Regions from separate parts of the Aeribacillus sp. FSL K6-8394 genome, predicted to be linked through region 1. Evidence: a T-box and tRNA genes for the amino acid it is inferred to sense, from the RefSeq annotation. Region 1 holds a T-box; the other holds one or more tRNA genes.
The links. The T-box of region 1 lies ahead of serS (serine--tRNA ligase). A T-box ahead of a tRNA ligase gene usually reads a tRNA of that ligase, here a tRNA-Ser.
Positions count from the first base shown of each region.

Region 2: it has a tRNA-Ser gene. The T-box ahead of serS (serine--tRNA ligase) is inferred to sense a tRNA for this amino acid. The anticodon was not compared.

Region 1 is NZ_JBBPAA010000002.1:6,412-15,452, forward strand. It holds rRNA gene rrf (5S ribosomal RNA) at 134-249, shown strand; gene NSR00_RS12380 (YaaC family protein) at 963-1,925, opposite strand; gene guaB (IMP dehydrogenase) at 2,044-3,510, shown strand; gene NSR00_RS12390 (serine hydrolase) at 3,670-5,028, shown strand; gene pdxS (pyridoxal 5'-phosphate synthase lyase subunit PdxS) at 5,170-6,054, shown strand; gene pdxT (pyridoxal 5'-phosphate synthase glutaminase subunit PdxT) at 6,068-6,655, shown strand; T-box leader at 6,706-6,922, shown strand; gene serS (serine--tRNA ligase) at 6,971-8,251, shown strand; gene lhgO (L-2-hydroxyglutarate oxidase) at 8,327-9,041, opposite strand, start outside.
Region 2 is NZ_JBBPAA010000001.1:766,351-775,391, reverse strand. It holds gene NSR00_RS03580 (methyl-accepting chemotaxis protein) at 1-1,372, opposite strand, end outside; partial or broken gene NSR00_RS03575 (pirin family protein) at 1,625-2,426, opposite strand; gene NSR00_RS03570 (MBL fold metallo-hydrolase) at 2,437-3,405, opposite strand; tRNA gene NSR00_RS03565 (tRNA-Pro) at 3,547-3,623, shown strand; tRNA gene NSR00_RS03560 (tRNA-Ser) at 3,625-3,712, shown strand; gene NSR00_RS03555 (efflux RND transporter permease subunit) at 3,883-7,029, opposite strand; gene NSR00_RS03550 (TetR/AcrR family transcriptional regulator) at 7,179-8,036, shown strand; gene NSR00_RS03545 (MFS transporter) at 8,074-9,041, opposite strand, start outside.

The sequences.
Region 1 (9,041 bases):
GCATCTATTCGTGAAGGAACCGTTATCTAGTTTTGAAAGAATGATATTCAAAAAAGTGTTGACAACTGAGATCAAAAAGTTATAATATTAGTTGTCCATCGAACTGAATGGAACAATGAATAGAAAAAAATTGCTTGGTGGCAATGGCGAAGAGGTCACACCCGTTCCCATCCCGAACACGGAAGTTAAGCTCTTCAGCGCCGATGGTAGTGAGGGTTTGTCCCTTGTGAGAGTAGGACGCTGCCAGGCAAAAACAAAAAGCAGCAAAACAGCTGCTTTTTTTTTGTATATAATCATATTTTTGTTAAAGAAGCAGCACAACTACCGTTGGCTGCTTTTATCCATGTGCGCCCGGCATGGGTGTAATCTATAGGGTGAAAGTCCCGAGCTGCGAAGGCAGAAGTAGCAGTTAGCTTAACGCAAGGGTGTCCGTGGTGACGCGGAATCTGAAGGAAGCGAGCGGCAAACTTCCGGTCTGAGGAACACGAACTTCATATGAGGCTAGGTATCACTGGGTGAGTTTGCATGACAAAACAAAGCCCTTTCTGCCGAAGGTGATACAGAGTAAATGAAGCAGATGGATGGAAGGAAAGATTACACTCTTACCCGGGGAGGTCTGGCTGGCACGCCAAGTAACCTTGGTAACCTATCTAGTGATAGATAGCTGAACAGTCAGAAGTCAGCAGAGGTCATAGTATTAGTTGGTCTAGAACAACTAAGAAGGACCGAACAATTAAGAGAGAATAGCCCTTGGCATTCAGTGTGTCATGATGAACACAGAAAACGTAGTACCTCACTTGAGGGAGGAAGCGGTGAATCCCGTGGGAGATCTCTTGGAGGGTGGAGTGACCACTGGCATAAAGAGAACAGCTATTCACGGAAGTTATAAAGACTTGCGTCAATTATCTTAATTGAACCGCCGTATACGGAACCGTACGTACGGTGGTGTGAGAGGACGGGAGTTAATCGCTCCCTCCTACTCGATTGAAAATATGGTTTAAATACATTAAGGTTAACCAAGGAATTTTTTTTAATGTGATTTCCATAAATTGATGAATAAAAACGTAATCATCACTATGATGGTTATACATAAGATCATACAGCCATTCGGTTTCATATCGGGAAATCATGCTTAAGTTATAAAGCACAAGGTAGTGGATTAATATTTCTGGCATTAATTTTATATCTTCTTTCGCAGCCGGCAGATAATATTGTTTATTATAAAAGTTGAATAAATAGGAGGATTTCCATAAATAGTGAAATTCGGCTGAATGGGAAAAATAAAGTGAATCTACATCTTCGTTTGAAAGCATCCAATGAAGCTGGCTTTGTAAAATCTCAGCAAGACGCTTAGAGGTAATACAGTAACGATTTGCTATTTCTTTATGTACAATGATGAATGTGTCATTTGTCTCAATTGGGATGGTCGTTGGGATTTGTAAATGAAACTGATATAGATCGCTTAATTCGGGGATTCTTTTCAAAAGGGAATCCATGGAAAATTTTTCTCCAGGCGTGTGATTTAATTGAAAAAGATTGAGGGCAGCATGGCGATATAAACCATTTTTTTGCACCTTAACTTCATCTTTTAAAAAGTTATAATTATGTTTTTTTCGTTTCCTTGTTGATACCCCATGGGATAAAACAGCTGAAGAGGAAGGATAATGAGCATCGACTGTCAGAAGCAGTGCCTTTATCAGCTGGCTGATGCCGTAAAAAGCTAAAACCGGTTTGATCATGATCGGGGCTGTATCAGCCATTTTGTAATAATTTTCTCCATGTTTTAAAAAATAAATAAATGTATAGCAGTTTTGATAAGATGTTTGTTCAGGCTCATGCACGTTAAGTTTTTGATAATGTTTGGTAAGCAGCCGTTGGACTGTTTGAGCAGAGTGAAATGATGAATAAAAATTCCAAATCGACAATGAGACCCCTCCATAACAACTATTCTAAAAATTTAAATTCTTTGTGGATTTCTTGACAGCATCTTTAGCAATTGTTAATCTACATATAATATTTTGCCGTGATTAGGGGGTTTTAATAATGTGGGAATCAAAATTTTTAAAGGAAGGCTTAACGTTCGATGATGTTTTGTTAATTCCTGCCAAGTCAGAGGTTTTGCCGCGTGATGTGGACTTAAGTGTTGAGCTAACGAAGACGTTAAAATTGAATATTCCAATTATCAGCGCAGGAATGGATACTGTTACCGAATCAGAAATGGCGATTGCTATGGCGCGCCAAGGAGGATTGGGCATTATCCATAAAAATATGTCGATTGAACAGCAAGCTGAGCAAGTAGATAAAGTAAAACGTTCTGAGCGCGGTGTTATTACAGATCCGTTTTTCCTTACTCCGGACCATCAAGTATATGATGCGGAACATTTAATGAGCAAATATCGGATTTCTGGTGTTCCGATTGTGAACAATGCAGAGGAACAAAAGCTTGTAGGTATTATTACAAACAGAGATTTACGTTTTATACAAGATTATTCTACAAAAATTTCTGAAGTGATGACGAAAGAAAATCTAGTTACAGCTCCTGTAGGCACAACATTGGAAGAAGCTGAAAAAGTTTTGCAAAAATATAAAATTGAAAAGCTCCCGATTGTAGATGATAAAGGCATATTAAAAGGCCTTATTACGATTAAAGATATTGAAAAAGTAATTGAGTTTCCAAATTCAGCTAAAGATGCCCATGGAAGATTGATCGTCGGCGCTGCAGTAGGTGTAACATCTGATACGATGCTGCGCGTTAAAAAACTAGTGGAAGCAAATGTGGATGTTATTGTCGTGGATACGGCGCATGGACATTCAAAAGGAGTTTTAGAAACAGTAAGGAAAATTCGTGATGCTTATCCAGATTTAAATATTATTGCAGGAAATGTTGCAACAGCTGAAGGAACGAGAGCTCTCATAGAAGCTGGAGCAGACATTGTGAAGGTTGGAATTGGCCCTGGTTCCATTTGTACTACTCGTGTGGTAGCAGGTGTTGGGGTGCCGCAAATTACAGCCATATATGATTGTGCGACAGAAGCAAGAAAGCACGGAGTAGCTATCATTGCTGATGGCGGAATAAAATATTCAGGAGATATTGTAAAAGCATTGGCTGCAGGTGGACATGCCGTCATGTTAGGAAGTTTGCTTGCAGGTACATCTGAAAGCCCGGGAGAAACAGAAATTTACCAAGGGCGTCGATTTAAAGTATATCGCGGCATGGGTTCAGTTGCAGCGATGGAAAAAGGTAGCAAAGACCGTTATTTCCAAGAAGACAACAAAAAATTTGTTCCAGAAGGAATTGAAGGCCGCATCCCATATAAAGGACCGTTGGCAGAGACAATTTACCAACTTGTCGGCGGTGTGAGATCAGGTATGGGATATTGCGGAGCAAAAAATTTATATGAGCTCCGTGAGCATTCACAATTTATCCGGATGACTGGTGCAGGATTAAGAGAAAGCCATCCGCATGATGTTCAAATTACAAAAGAGGCTCCTAATTATTCCATTTCTTAACAACTGACAGTTCAATAGTCTTATTTAAAAAATTACGACTTTTAGACAGAGTAGAGACTCTGTCTATTTTTTTTATAAGATGTATGTTAAAATCAATTTTGTTGTGTTAACTATTAATTATTTTTTAAAATAGATATTTTCAAATAAATGGAGGTAATCATGGTGCACTTCACGAAAAAATTCATCTCGGCTCTCGTCATCACGTTTTTATTGATGACGGCATTTTCCCCTTTGTCTCCCAAAATAAATGCTGAAGAAAATGACCCATTGGGCATCAATGCCTCTGCAGCCATTGCCGTTGAAGCCTCTACAGGGAAAATTGTGTACGGAAAAAATATTGATAAAACTCTTGGAGTTGCAAGTATGACAAAAATGATGACTGAATACTTGCTGCTGGAAGCGATCCATGAAAAGAAAGTTTCTTGGGATCAAACATATCGTCCAAGTGATTATGTTTACAAAATTTCCCAAAATCGCAGTTTATCCAATGTCCCTTTAAGAAAAGATGGAAGTTATACAATAAAAGAGTTATATGAAGCAATGGCCATTTATTCTGCAAATGGTGCGGCGATTGCAGTGGCAGAAGTGATCGGTGGATCGGAAACAAATTTTGTGAAAATGATGAATGAAAAAGCGAAAGAACTAGGCTTGAAGCATACGAAGTTTGTAAATGCGACAGGTTTAAACAATAGAGACTTAATGGGGATGCATCCGGAAGGAACAGGTGAGGAAGAAGAAAATGTAATGTCTGCGAGAGACGTTGCCAGCCTTGCGTACCATCTTTTAAAGGAGTATCCTGAGATTTTAGAAACGGCCAAAATTACGAGAAAAGCTTTTCGAGAAGGTACGGATGATGAGATTAAAATGGAAAACTGGAACTGGATGCTGCCTGGATTAGTTTATGGTACAGAAGGTGTAGACGGGTTAAAAACAGGATATACCGATTTTGCGGGCTCCTGCTTTACGGGAACAGCCGAACGGAACGGAATGCGAATCATCACAGTTGTTATGAATGCGAAAGGTAAAGGGAGCAACAATTACGTACATCGTTTTAGTGAAACTAGAAAACTAATGGACTATGTTTTCAGCAATTTTTCCATTGAGGAATTATTTCCTGCGCAATATCAAATAAAAAATAAATCAACTGTATCTGTTGTAAAAGGAAAAGAGAAAAAAGTAGAAATAGAAACAAAAGATTCTTTAAAGCTCCCTATTAAACGTGGGGAAAAAGACCAGTATGAGCCGAAATATGTTTTAGATAAAAAGCTTTTAACTGCGAACGGAGAGCTGACTGCACCAATTAAAAAGGGCGCCAAGGTCGGGTATATGTCCGTAGAATATAAAGGGAACAGCCAGGATTACGGATTTGTAACAGGTGAATCCGAAGCGAAAGTTGATGTAGTGACAAAAACAAAAGTCGAAAAAGCTAACTGGTTTGTATTATCAATGAGAGGCATTGGTAGTTTTTTTGGTGATGTATGGAACGGAGCAGCAAACATGGTAAAAAGCTGGTTTTAATGCATAACTCCTAACATTTTGTTGGGGGTTTTTACTATATTTAAAATAAAAGAAATCCTTGAAATTTGATAGGAATTTTATAAAAATTAGGATAAAATAGATGTATGCATTTGAATGTATCATTAAGGAGGAACTATAGAAATGGCAATTACTGGTACTGATCGAGTAAAAAGGGGAATGGCCGAAATGCAAAAAGGCGGCGTCATCATGGATGTGGTCAATGCAGAACAGGCCAAAATTGCTGAAGAAGCAGGTGCGGTTGCCGTCATGGCGCTGGAAAGAGTTCCTGCTGACATTCGTGCGGCAGGCGGGGTTGCCCGCATGGCTGATCCGACGATTATTGAAGAGGTCATGAACGCGGTTACGATTCCAGTAATGGCAAAATGCCGTATTGGACATATTGTAGAAGCTCGAGTATTAGAAGCGCTCGGTGTTGATTATATTGATGAAAGTGAAGTGTTGACACCGGCTGATGAAGAGTTTCATATAAATAAGCGGGAATTTACGGTTCCATTTGTTTGTGGCTGCCGTGATTTAGGAGAAGCAGCTCGCCGAATTGGAGAAGGTGCTTCCATGCTCAGAACGAAGGGCGAACCGGGAACTGGCAACATTGTAGAAGCAGTTCGTCACATGCGGAAAGTGAATGCACAGGTTCGGAAAATTGTCGGCATGAGCGAAGATGAGCTAATGACGGAAGCAAAAAATTTAGGAGCCCCGTATGAAGTGCTACTACAAATTAAAAAGGAAGGACGACTCCCTGTCGTGAATTTTGCTGCTGGCGGCGTTGCAACACCTGCTGACGCAGCGTTGATGATGCAGCTTGGTGCAGATGGTGTGTTTGTCGGCTCAGGTATTTTTAAATCTGAAAATCCAGGAAAGTATGCTCGGGCAATTGTGGAAGCGACCACACACTATGAGGATTATGAATTAATCGCTCATTTATCGAAAGATCTTGGAACTGCGATGAAAGGGATCGATATTTCTTCATTGCTTCCGGAACATCGTATGCAAGAACGTGGTTGGTAAAGGAGAATACAAAATGAAAGTAGGAGTTTTGGCACTCCAAGGTGCTGTGAGGGAGCATATTCAGTCAATCGAAGCTTGTGGTGCAGAAGGCGTAAAAATTAAAAAATCCGAACAATTGCAAAATATCGATGGACTTATTTTACCAGGCGGCGAAAGCACGACAATGAGAAGATTGATTGAAAAGTATGGGTTGATGGACCCTTTGAAAGAATTTATAAAGGGAGGAAAACCTGTTTTCGGTACATGTGCTGGTCTTATTTTGCTGGCGAAGCAAATTGTTGGACAAGATGAGCCGCACCTTGGTGTATTGGATGTGGTCGTTGAACGGAATTCTTTCGGCCGTCAGCGTGAAAGTTTTGAAGCGGAATTAACCATTGCAGGAGTTGGGGACGATTTTATAGGTGTGTTTATTCGCGCTCCGCATATTGTAGAAGCAGGAGAAAATGTTGAAATTTTAGCAAAACATGAGGATCGAATTGTTGCTGTTCGACAAGGCCACATACTTGGATGTTCATTCCATCCGGAATTGACGGATGATCATCGATTTGTGCAATATTTTTTAAATATGGTGAAGGAATCAAACGAGAAAGTTCATGCATAAAAAAGTTGAACAAACCCTAAACTTATAGTAAATTTATGAATATAAATAGATCTAAAGCAATGAGAGGAACTAGTAGCAAGTTGTTTTTCTTAAGAGAGCTGGTGGTTGGTGGAAACCAGTGAAAAACGCTTGTGAATCCGTCCTTGAGTGAAATGCTGAATGCAAGTTTTTGTTAGTAAGCATTTACGGAAAAAACCGTTACCTTTGTAAGTGGAAGGCTGATGCCTTCAAGCAGGGTGGCAACGCGGGTATACTCTCGTCCCTTTTTGGACGGGAGTTTTTATTTTGAATATAAAAACGAAAGGAGTGTCCATGATGCTTGATATGAAATTTTTACGGTCAAATTTTGAAGAAATAAAAAAGAAGCTTGAACACCGTGGAGAGGATTTAACTGATTTTGATCAATTTGTTGACTTGGATAAAAAGCGTCGTGAACTAATTGTTACGACGGAAGAATTAAAAAGCAAAAGAAATGAAGTATCTTCTAAAATCGCCGAATTGAAAAGAGAAAAGAAAGACACAGATCATTTAATTCAAGAAATGCGTCAAGTAGGAGAACGCATCAAAACACTTGATGAGGAATTAAAAGAGATTGAAGAAAAGTTAGAAACCTTGATTTTGTCGATTCCAAACATTCCGCATGAGAGCGTTCCAGTCGGCGATTCAGAGGAAGATAATGTAGAAGTCCGCAAATGGGGAGAAATCCCGACCTTTCGTTTTGAACCAAAACCTCATTGGGAAATTGCCGACCAATTAGGAATTCTCGATTTTGAAAGAGCCGGCAAGGTGACCGGCAGCCGCTTTGTATTTTATAAAGGTTTGGGCGCAAGATTAGAAAGGGCGCTTATCAGTTTTATGATAGATTTGCACGTTGAAGAACATGGCTATGAGGAAGTTTTGCCTCCGTATATAGTGAACCGTACAAGCATGATCGGAACAGGACAGCTTCCGAAGTTTGAGGAAGACGCTTTTAAAATTCAAGGTGAGGATTATTTCTTAATACCAACAGCGGAAGTTCCTGTCACAAATTTGCACCGTGATGAAATTTTACAGGAGAAGCAGCTTCCAATCAATTATGTAGCGTACAGCGCTTGCTTCCGTTCTGAGGCAGGGGCGGCCGGAAGAGATACGCGCGGCCTTATTCGCCAGCATCAATTTAACAAAGTGGAGCTTGTGAAAATTGTAAAGCCTGAAGATTCTTATGAGGAATTAGAAAAATTAACAAGTCATGCTGAAAACGTATTGAAGCTGTTAGGACTTCCATATCGAGTTATGAGCATGTGTACAGCTGATTTAGGCTTTACGGCAGCAAAAAAATATGATCTTGAAGTATGGCTTCCAAGCTATCAAACATATCGTGAAATTTCTTCTTGCAGCAACTTTGAAGCGTTTCAGGCTCGCCGGGCGAATATACGGTTCCGACGGGATCCGAAAGCAAAGCCTGAGCATGTGCATACGTTAAATGGTTCTGGGCTTGCAATAGGTCGTACAGTAGCAGCCATTTTGGAAAATTACCAGCAAGAAGACGGATCTGTCGTCATTCCGGAAGTGCTGCGTCCATATATGGGAAATAAAACAGTAATTAGTAAAAAGTAATTCATACTGAATAGAAAAAATGAAAGGGGATAGGAGGGGTTCCTTCCATATCCCTCTTTTATGTACAAATGTATTTTATATAGGCTGCCGTTGTATCATTTGTTTGGCAATTGTTCTTCCTATTTCAATGGATGCTGTCGCTGCAGGAGATGGAGCGTTCAGCACATGAATGGACCGTTTCGTTGGCACAATATAAAAATCATCGATTAAAGCCCCGTCTTTACTTAAAGCTTGAGCTCGGACACCAGATGGTCCAGGCAGCAAATCTTCTTCTGTAATATCGGGCATGAGTTTTTGAACATTTTCGACAAACTTTTTCTTTGACATCGATCGAATCATTTCTTCGAGTCCTTCTTTCATATATTGACCTGCTAATTTCCAAAAACCGGGGAACGTTAATACTTCAAACAAATCTTTCATATTTGCGTCGCTTTTTTTATACCCTTCTCTTTTCAAGCTTAAAACAGCATTTGGACCTATATCTATAGATCCGTCAATCATTCTAGTAAAGTGAACGCCTAAAAATGGAAAATTAGGATTTGGTACAGGATAGATTAAGTTTTTAACTAAATATGATTTTTGCGGATTTAACATATAATATTCTCCACGGAATGGAACAATTTTCACATCCGTATACAGATTTGCTATTTTAGCAATACGATCGCTGTTAAGTCCTGCACAATTTATAAAAAATCGGCTTTGAAAGGTTTTGTTTGCTGTTTCAACGATAACTTCTTGTTTTTTTTCATGAATCACTTCTACTTTTTCGTTTAAAAAGATCTCCCCGCCC
Region 2 (9,041 bases), on a different contig from region 1:
CTATTAAATCGACTCCGATAACCCCGACGATGTCTCCGTTCTTATGAATGGGGAAGGAAATGGTGATGCACGGTTTTTTTGTAACAGCAGATGTATAGATGCTTGATATAAAGATTTTATTTTTACTAGCTTCGATAAACCAAGGACGGGCTTTTGCATTTATTAAGCCTGCAGGAGGGTTGGAATAAACGAATGTACCGTCCAGTCGATTCGACCAAATAGCTTCGATATGCTCGTTCTCCTCAAAAAATTGATCCAATGCTTTTTTATGAACATCCGCATCTAGTTCATACAATGGAAATTGTGATAAAAGATTCATCACTTTTTCTTTCATTTCGTTGATTTTTGCCAAATCTATTTCTGTAATTTGTTGAAGCTGATCCCTTTTGACTAACGTTTGCAGCTCTTTAGAGGTTTGATCCAATGTCTCGCTGATGGCAATCATCTCTTCAATATGCTGGTGCTGCTTATCCATATCTTCTGAAACTCTCAGTGCATATGTTTTATTTTCATGAGCCATATCTGAAATTTGCTTGAGCACCGTAGTAATTTCCTGTACATGATCACACTGTAATTCGACAGCGTCTTTCGAATCCGATACCATTGATGTGATTTTGCCCAACGATGTTTGAAAAGAATGGATAACATCAATTAAAGATAGTAATTCAGCCACATTCTTTTTCATCTGATCGTTTTCCGATTTTACCATTTTGGTCGAAAACTCAATTTCTGATTGAATCGAAGAAAGAATTTGATGTGTTTCTTCAACCGCATCATGCGTTTGGTTTGCTAAATTTCCAATTTCATTTGCAACGACCGAGAAGCTTTTCCCATGTATTCCGGCTCTTGCCGATTCGATATTTGCATTTAATGCAAGTATTTTTGTTTTTTGGGAAATCGCTCCAATCGAAGAAAGAATGTGATCCATTTGTTTGGAAAAAGAAACGAGCCGATCCATTTGATCAAGAATTTTCAAATGATTTTGCCGCAGCTGTTCCGTTTCTTCTTGTATTTTTTGCAGCTGCGTTTTCGATTTTACGAGCTGTTCATAAAATAATATACTTGAGGAATGTATCTCTTGGGAAGATGCTGTGATTTTCACAGCTGCCTCTTCAATTTTACGCATCTTTTCTGAAACGTTATTTGTGTCTTGCGCGGTCTGCTCAATATGCTCTAATAGCTGAAACGTGCTTTTTTTACTCGAGGAAGATCGTTCATCAAGGGAAACAGCGGTTAATTTCATTTGCTCAATGACGCCTTTTAATTGATCCGCAGCAACTTCCACCTGTGCCGCAAACGAATCCTCCATCTGTTTTTTTTGTCTATCTTCTTCATGATCCGCTGCTCGATTCCATTTTTTTAAAAACAGCATATTTATCACCTACTGTCTCCACTAATTTACTCTTTATTGTAACAAGCCGAACAAGAACGAAACATGATTTATGTCACATAATCTGACACAAAACATTTCAATATACAACCATTCGACAGATGCTACCTTTTTTCTCGTTTTTTCTTTATCATTGTTGAATTTTGCGCTTTCCCGAGAAATAATTTTTATTTACAAAAAATACTCTCCTTCCGTACATAAAAGGCGGAGAGTTTATCAAACTGTTATTCTCTTTCATTCAAACTTTCCTGTTTGATAGTCGACGATTGCTTGCCGTATTTCTTCTTTCGTGTTCATAACAAACGGACCGTTATGGAGAGGTTTCTCCCGCATATAGAAGCAGCCGGAGTTTGTCTGCCGCTGTGACGGTTATGAAGCTTTCCTCTCCCTCAGCACCCTTTGTTAAAAACAGCACTTGCCCTTTTTCCCCTTTTGTTTTGGACGCACCAAACAAGCCTTTTCCTTCCAATATATAAAGAAAACCATTATAGCTTCCCGGAAGATCTTGATGAACAGACGCATCAGGTTCCAGAATCATTTCTACCATCGTGACAGGAACGTAATTTTTTAGTCGGCGCTTGAATACCTTTTGACGAACCAGAAAAAATCCGAATCAACGCTCCTTTTTCTTTTCTAACTGGCATGTCAGCACTTTTCAAATTTTGATAGCGGGGAGCGGTCAGTTTTTTTGAACTCGGCAAATTACCCCACAGCTCTAGACTGTGAACAGTAGATCCAGGTGCAGGATCTTCTTGATGGATTACTCCTCTTCCAGCAGTCATCCATTGAACATCACCCGGCTTTAGCTTGCCATATCCATTTTTGTTATCAAAATGCTCTAAAATCCCGTCAATTACATATGTGACAGTTTCGATTCCCCGATGGGGATGAAGGTCAAACGTCCCTTGCTGAAAAATATCCTCCGCAAGCATTAAAAACGGATCATATTTCTCCCAATTACCAGGTTCTAACACAAACCCATCGGATGATTCGATTGTAACGCAACATTTTTAATTTTGCGTATATCTCTTTCCATACAAGCCTCCTTATCTATTTTCTGCTTTTTGCAAGTAATCAATAATCCCTTGCGCACAAATGCCCATATCGATTTTTATATACTCGTGCACTTGATGATCTTCGGAAATATGTTTTTTCTTTAAGTAATCTTGCAACGTGCTGTACAATCTATCAGATAGAAGCTTTGATTTTTCTTCAAACGGCAAGCTTCCATGCTCTTTTACAACCGCTTTGCCTTGATCTACAAAAATGTCCAGCCAATATTTTAGCTGTTTATAAACTTCCTCTGGATGCTCGCTCATGCCAAAATGACCGAAAAATATTTTCGAAACGTTTAATGCTTCGATTCTTTCGCATGATTCAAGCATTTTATCCGGATCGAACTGGTTAGGAGAAGTAGACGGCAAATAAAACTCTAAGTCTGAATCTAAGAGCATTGAATAAAAAACCCCGATCGTGTCGCCGGTAAAGATGCCGTTGCTTTTGGAATCATGTATACAAAAATGGTGATTCGCATGACCTGGTGTGTGATAAAATGTCAGCACGCGATCATCGCCTACTTGAAGCGTTTCCAAATCTTCTTTTACAACTAGCTGGTCTTCTGGCACGGGCAAAATCGGGTCAAACAATTTTTGAAATTGCTCCTCTCCATACACCGTTTTGGCGCTGACAATTAATCTGGATGGATCTTGCAAATGACGTTTCCCGCGGGGATGAACGAACACTTTTGCTTTTGGGCAATGTTCAAGGAAAAGCCCGACACCTCCCGAATGATCTAAATGAATGTGCGTAACAATGATGTTTTGAACATCCTTCGGATCAATTCCTAAACTTTCAAGACCTTTTAATAAATATGGGACAGACGGGCTCGCGCTTGTTTCGATGATGGTCAGCTCTTTTTCGTGAAGAACGTAAGCCCCTGTTCTGTTTTCTAATCCTAAGTCAAAAAGATCAATTAATGTGATGTCATCGCCAATGTTTTGTACCTTCAATGTTATGTGACTCCTTTCTTTTATTTGCCTACTACATAATTCAACAAAAAAAGATTAATTTCCTTTTCCAAACTTTTCGTTGATTGGTTAAAATTTTTTGATGACAAATTTTTTATTTTAATATATAATTTTAATGCTGACGTTTTCCGGGAAGTAGCTCAGCTTGGCAGAGCACCACGTTCGGGACGTGGGGGTCGCAGGTTCAAATCCTGTCTTCCCGACCATGGAGAAGTACCCAAGTGGTTGAAGGGGACGCACTCGAAATGCGTTAGGGCGGGCAACCGCCGCGTGAGTTCGAATCTCACCTTCTCCGTTTAAAAAACGCGCTAAAAAGCGCGTTTTTTTATTGCCGGAATTTGAATAATTGACCCTTTTGAAAAATTTTCAAAACAATTGATATTCTTATTTTCATAAAAACTGTTTCAGCAAGTTATGCAAAAAAAACCTGAAAAGCCTATTCAGTGCTTTTCAGGTTTTTTCTTATCATTCCTCGATTGGAGCTTTTCTTCTAAATTTGCTTAATACTTCATAGACGATCGGAACGATGATGAGGGTCAGCAAAGTCGAACTGGTTAATCCGCCAATGACGGTTAGGCCAAGCCCTTTCGAAATCATGCCTCCATCTCCTTCATAACCTAATGCGAGAGGAAGCAATGCTCCAACTGTTGCCAGTGCAGTCATTAAAATCGGCCGTAAGCGCGTTGCTCCTGCTTCAATGAGCGCATCTCTTGTAGAAAGTCCTTCACGCTCTTTATGAATGACACGGTCAATTAACACAATCGCATTCGTCACAACAATTCCGATTAACATGAGCGCGCCGATCAGAGCTGAAACGCTCAATGTTTCTCCCCCAAGCCATAGCGCCACAAATCCGCCGATGACGGTAAATGGAAGTGAAAATAGAATGGCAAAAGGCGCAAGTCCTTGACTAAACGTAACCACCAGCACAAAGTAGACAACAGCGATGGCAGCGAGCATAGCCAATCCTAATTGTGAAAACGACTCATTGATCTGTTCTGTCACTCCGCCTGTATCAATGTTCACACCAGGCGGCAATTCTAAATCATCTATTTTCTTTTGAATGTTTGCATTTACTTGGCTAACGTCATTAGTAGTTATCTCTCCGCTGACCGAAACAGCGAATTTTCCTCCGCGTCTAGTAATCGTATTGGATGTTTCTCCTTCTTTTACTTTCGCTACATCTCCAATTTTCACATTCATGCCAAGAGGAGACTGAATAGTTTTCTTTTTCATCTCATCAATCGAATCAAATGTTTGTTCTTCCCCTTCAATATAGACTTCTATATCTTTACCATCTTTTTGGATTGTCGTTAAAACCGGCCGTTCATGCTGTTGGCTTAATGCCATCGCAATTTGTCCAGCGGTCAAACCGAGCTTGCTCATCTTTTCTTGATCAACAACAAACGTGAATTCATCATATGTTTTCGTTAAACCTGATTCAACATTTTTTAAATTTTTTTCATCTTCCAAGATTTTTTGTACTTCTTGGGCGACAGGCTCAATATCTTCCATCGAATCGCCAAATATATGCAACGTATACTCATTGCTTGCCATCATCATGTCAATGGTGCCCCAATCGCCCTTTTCATTCGTTAATTCATTTAAGTCTTTAACAATTTTTTCCTTTTCTTTCTCGAAATTCGGTGTGTCATCTTCATACATAATAAAGAAAATGGCCTGATTTCGATTTCCTGGATTCATCGGATTTTCGCTTCCGACAGACAATTGAATCGTTTTTACATGATCACGATCGACAAGAAAATCTTCTGCCTTCAATGCGATATCTTCCACTTCTTCCAGCGTTTGCCCTGGATCCGGATCATACGTCACAACAATTTGCTTTTCCTGTTCATTTGGCAAAAAGCTTACCCCGATGACAGGAATTAAAAACAGACTGGAGACAAGAAGCAGGATCGCAATCAATGATGTTATCCATTTATGGTTCAAAGACCAATTTAATATTTTTTTATAGTTAGTAGCCAAAAAGCCAGCTTCCTTTTCTTTTTCGCCTTTCCGTTTTACTCCTTTTTTAAATAAAACGTGAGCAAGTGCCGGCACAATAGTAATCGCCACTAAAAGGGACGCTAAAAGCGAGAATACAATCGTAAGGGCAAACGGCATAAATAGCTGTCCGACCATCCCTTCGACAAATGCGAGCGGCAAGAAAACCGCAATCGTCACAATGGTTGAGGACATAATAGGAATAAACATTTCTTTTGTCGCTGCAATAATCAGCTCTTTCCCTTTTAACGGCTCCCCTTTTAATGTCATCCGTCTGTAAATATTTTCAATGACGACAATCGAATCGTCAATGACGCGGCCGATCGCCATTGTGATAGCTCCAAGCGTCATCATGTTCAACGTGATGTCCATTTCACGCAAAATGATTAATGCAATTAATATGGAAAGCGGAATTGACACCACGGAAATCAACGTTGAACGAATGTTGCGCAAAAACAGCAAAATGACAATAACTGCAAAAATCGAACCGAACAGCGCTTTATTCAGCATTGTTTCAACAGATTTTTCAATCGGTTCTGCTTGGTCCAGCGTTGAAACGACTCCGAGGCCTTTATATTCGTCTTTTAATTCATCCAATTTTTCTTTTACTTCATTCACAACTTCAACTGTATTCGCATCAGTAGCTTTTACAATTTGCAGTCCGATTGCTTCTTTTCCGTTCGTTCTTGATACGGATTCAGCTTTTCCGACGATTTCGATATCGGCAATTTCTCCTAATTCGACTGTTGGCAATTCAATGCTTTGCTGCTGGATCGCCTGATTTGGCGCTGCACCATTTGCTTTAGACAAACCGTTTGGCACTTGGTTCATTTGCGCCTCTCCAGCTTGCTGCCCTTGTGCTGATCCTGTGACTGGGATTTTAAGCTTTTTCAAATCGTCAATTGTCGTAATATTTCCGTCAACGACAACAGACTTTTCCGTGTCTTTAAATGTATAAAGACCTAATGGCGCACGGAGATCCGCACCTTGAATATAATCTTTTATTGTTTCCTCATTTAGCCCGAGCTCTTTTAATTTGTCTTGATGAAAAACAAGCCGCCCCTCTTCTACCTGCTGTCCAGAAGTTACAATGCTTTCTACTCCATCGATTCCTTTCAATTCAGGAACAATGATGTCTTCAACCAGTTCAGTTAATTCAGGAAGTGTTTTTCCTTCATCGAAAAAGCTCACTGTATAAACAGGGAAAGCGTTCATGCTAAATCTTGCAATTTTAGGCTCTCCTGCTCCATCCGGAAGTTCGACTTGTTCGATTGCCTTTTCAGCTTCCTCTTCTGCTCGTTCCATATCTTTTTCAAATTTGTATTCGATTTGAATAGAAGATGCATTTTCAAACGAATTAGAGCTGACGATTTCCACCCCGTTCAAATTGCGAACAGCTTCTTCAATAGGAACCGTCACTTTCTCTTGTACTTCTTCAGGGGTTGCACCTGGATATGTAGTCGTAACACTTATGATGGGAGTGTTTATGTCCGGGATCGTCTCCAGCTTCATATTAAATCCAGAAAATAGTCCCGCAAAAATTGCAATGATAGTTAAAATCCAAATAGCCAGTTTATTACGGAGCGAAAATTTAATAATGTTCTCCACCAAGCCCCATTCCTTTCATGAAGATTTGACAATTCTCCTTTTTTTATACATACTTATAGTAAGTTGACTATATAGTCATTATAATTGACCGGTTAACTAGTAGTCAACTAAACTAATAAATTTTTTTCCGACAATAAGGGGATGTTCATGTGAAAGAAAAAGAACGTTTAATCATTGAAGCTGCGATGAAGCTGTTTGCTCGAAAAGGCGTTTCTTCCACCTCCATCCAAGAAATTACCAATGCATGTGGCATTCCGAAAGGTTCGTTTTATTTTTATTTCAAGTCAAAAGATGAACTGTTAATTAAAATTTTGGAGCAGTTTTTTAGTCAGTTAAAGAAAAAAACGGAGCAAATCGGGGCAAATTACGAAGATCCAAAAGAGCGGTTTATTAAACAATTGTCTGTTCAATTAAAAGAATTTTTGGCGCATAAAGAAATATTTATTACGCAGATGCATGAAAATTTAAAAGAAAATAATGAAAAAATTGATTCGTTGTTACAAAACCTAAGAAACGATTTTTTTCATTTTTTAACAAACAATCTGAAAAACATTTACGGCAAGTCAATTGATAAGTATATAGCAGATGTAAACATTATCGTTCAAGGAATCTTTTTTTCATTCATTCAGTTCCTCATATTTGAAAATAGGGTGAGAGTAGATGAGGAAAAATTGGCAAAATACATTTTGCAAACAGCAGATGATTTAGTCAAAGGAATGCTGGCAAAACAAAATGACCCCATCATTCCAGCTGAGATCATGACCAAAATGTTCAATCATCCTCAATCCCCCAGCCATCCGTTGAACATTTTAAATGAGATAAAAGAAATGAGCCGTTCTATAATCGATGATGGACAGTTAAACATTACGATTGAAGTGTTAGAAGCTGAAATAACGGCTGAAAAGCCAAGAACTCCGGTCATTAAAGGAATGTTGTCAAATCTCCATGAATATCCTGAACTACGCTACTTGGCCAATCAACTAGCTGATTATTTTCAAATTAAATGAGCCTCTAAAGGGTTTAATTCCTTTAGAGGCTGTATTTTTACTCCAGCTCCAACGCTTTTGTTTCTTGTCCAAACAATAGAACAGCTAATGCTCCAATAATAATGGCAGCGCAAAAAATTGAAAAAATGGCTACCATGGAAACTTTGAGAGCGGCTAAATAACCAACTAATAAAGGCCCGAAAATGCCACCAATTCTTCCAAACGATGCGGCCATTCCCGCACCTGTCCCGCGAATTTCTGTTGGATAAAGCTCAGGTGTATAAGCATAAAGCGCTCCCCAAGCCCCTAAGTTAAAAAATGATAAAAAGATTCCAGATATTAAAAGCTCTGCCGTTGTATCGGAAAATCCGAAAAAGAATGCGCTCAGTGCAGTGCCAAATAAATAAAGAGAAAGAACAAATTTTCTACCGATTCGTTCAATGAGCCACGCCGCACTAAAGTATCCCGGAAGCTGTGCAATCGTCATAATAAGAACATACTCAAAGCTTTGCACTAAACTGTAGCCTTTCATCATCACAACGCTTGGAAGCCATAAAAACATCCCGTAATAAGAAAAAACAACAGAAAACCACAACACCCAAAGTACAGCTGTTTGTTTCACATATTTTTTTGACCAGACAGCTGCGATATTTTTCCATACATTTGATTTTGTTTGTATCGATTTGAATTTTTTTGAATCCGGAAGCTTCATGCGCAAATAAATCGCATAAAAAGCCGGAAGAGCTGTTAAAATAAGGGCGAGACGCCAGCCAAATTGAGGGATAACAAAATAAGATATAATTGCCGCGATCAACCATCCTGCAGCCCAAAAACTTTCAAGCAGCACGACCATTCTTCCCCGATCCTTTGTCGGCGAGCTTTCTGATACTAGCGTTGATGCTACTGGCAATTCACCCCCCAGCCCCATGCCGATAAAAAATCTTAACAGCAAAAATACTGCTAATGTGGTTGTAAAAGCCGACAGGCCGCTGCCGATCGAAAATAACAATAATGTGATAATAAAGA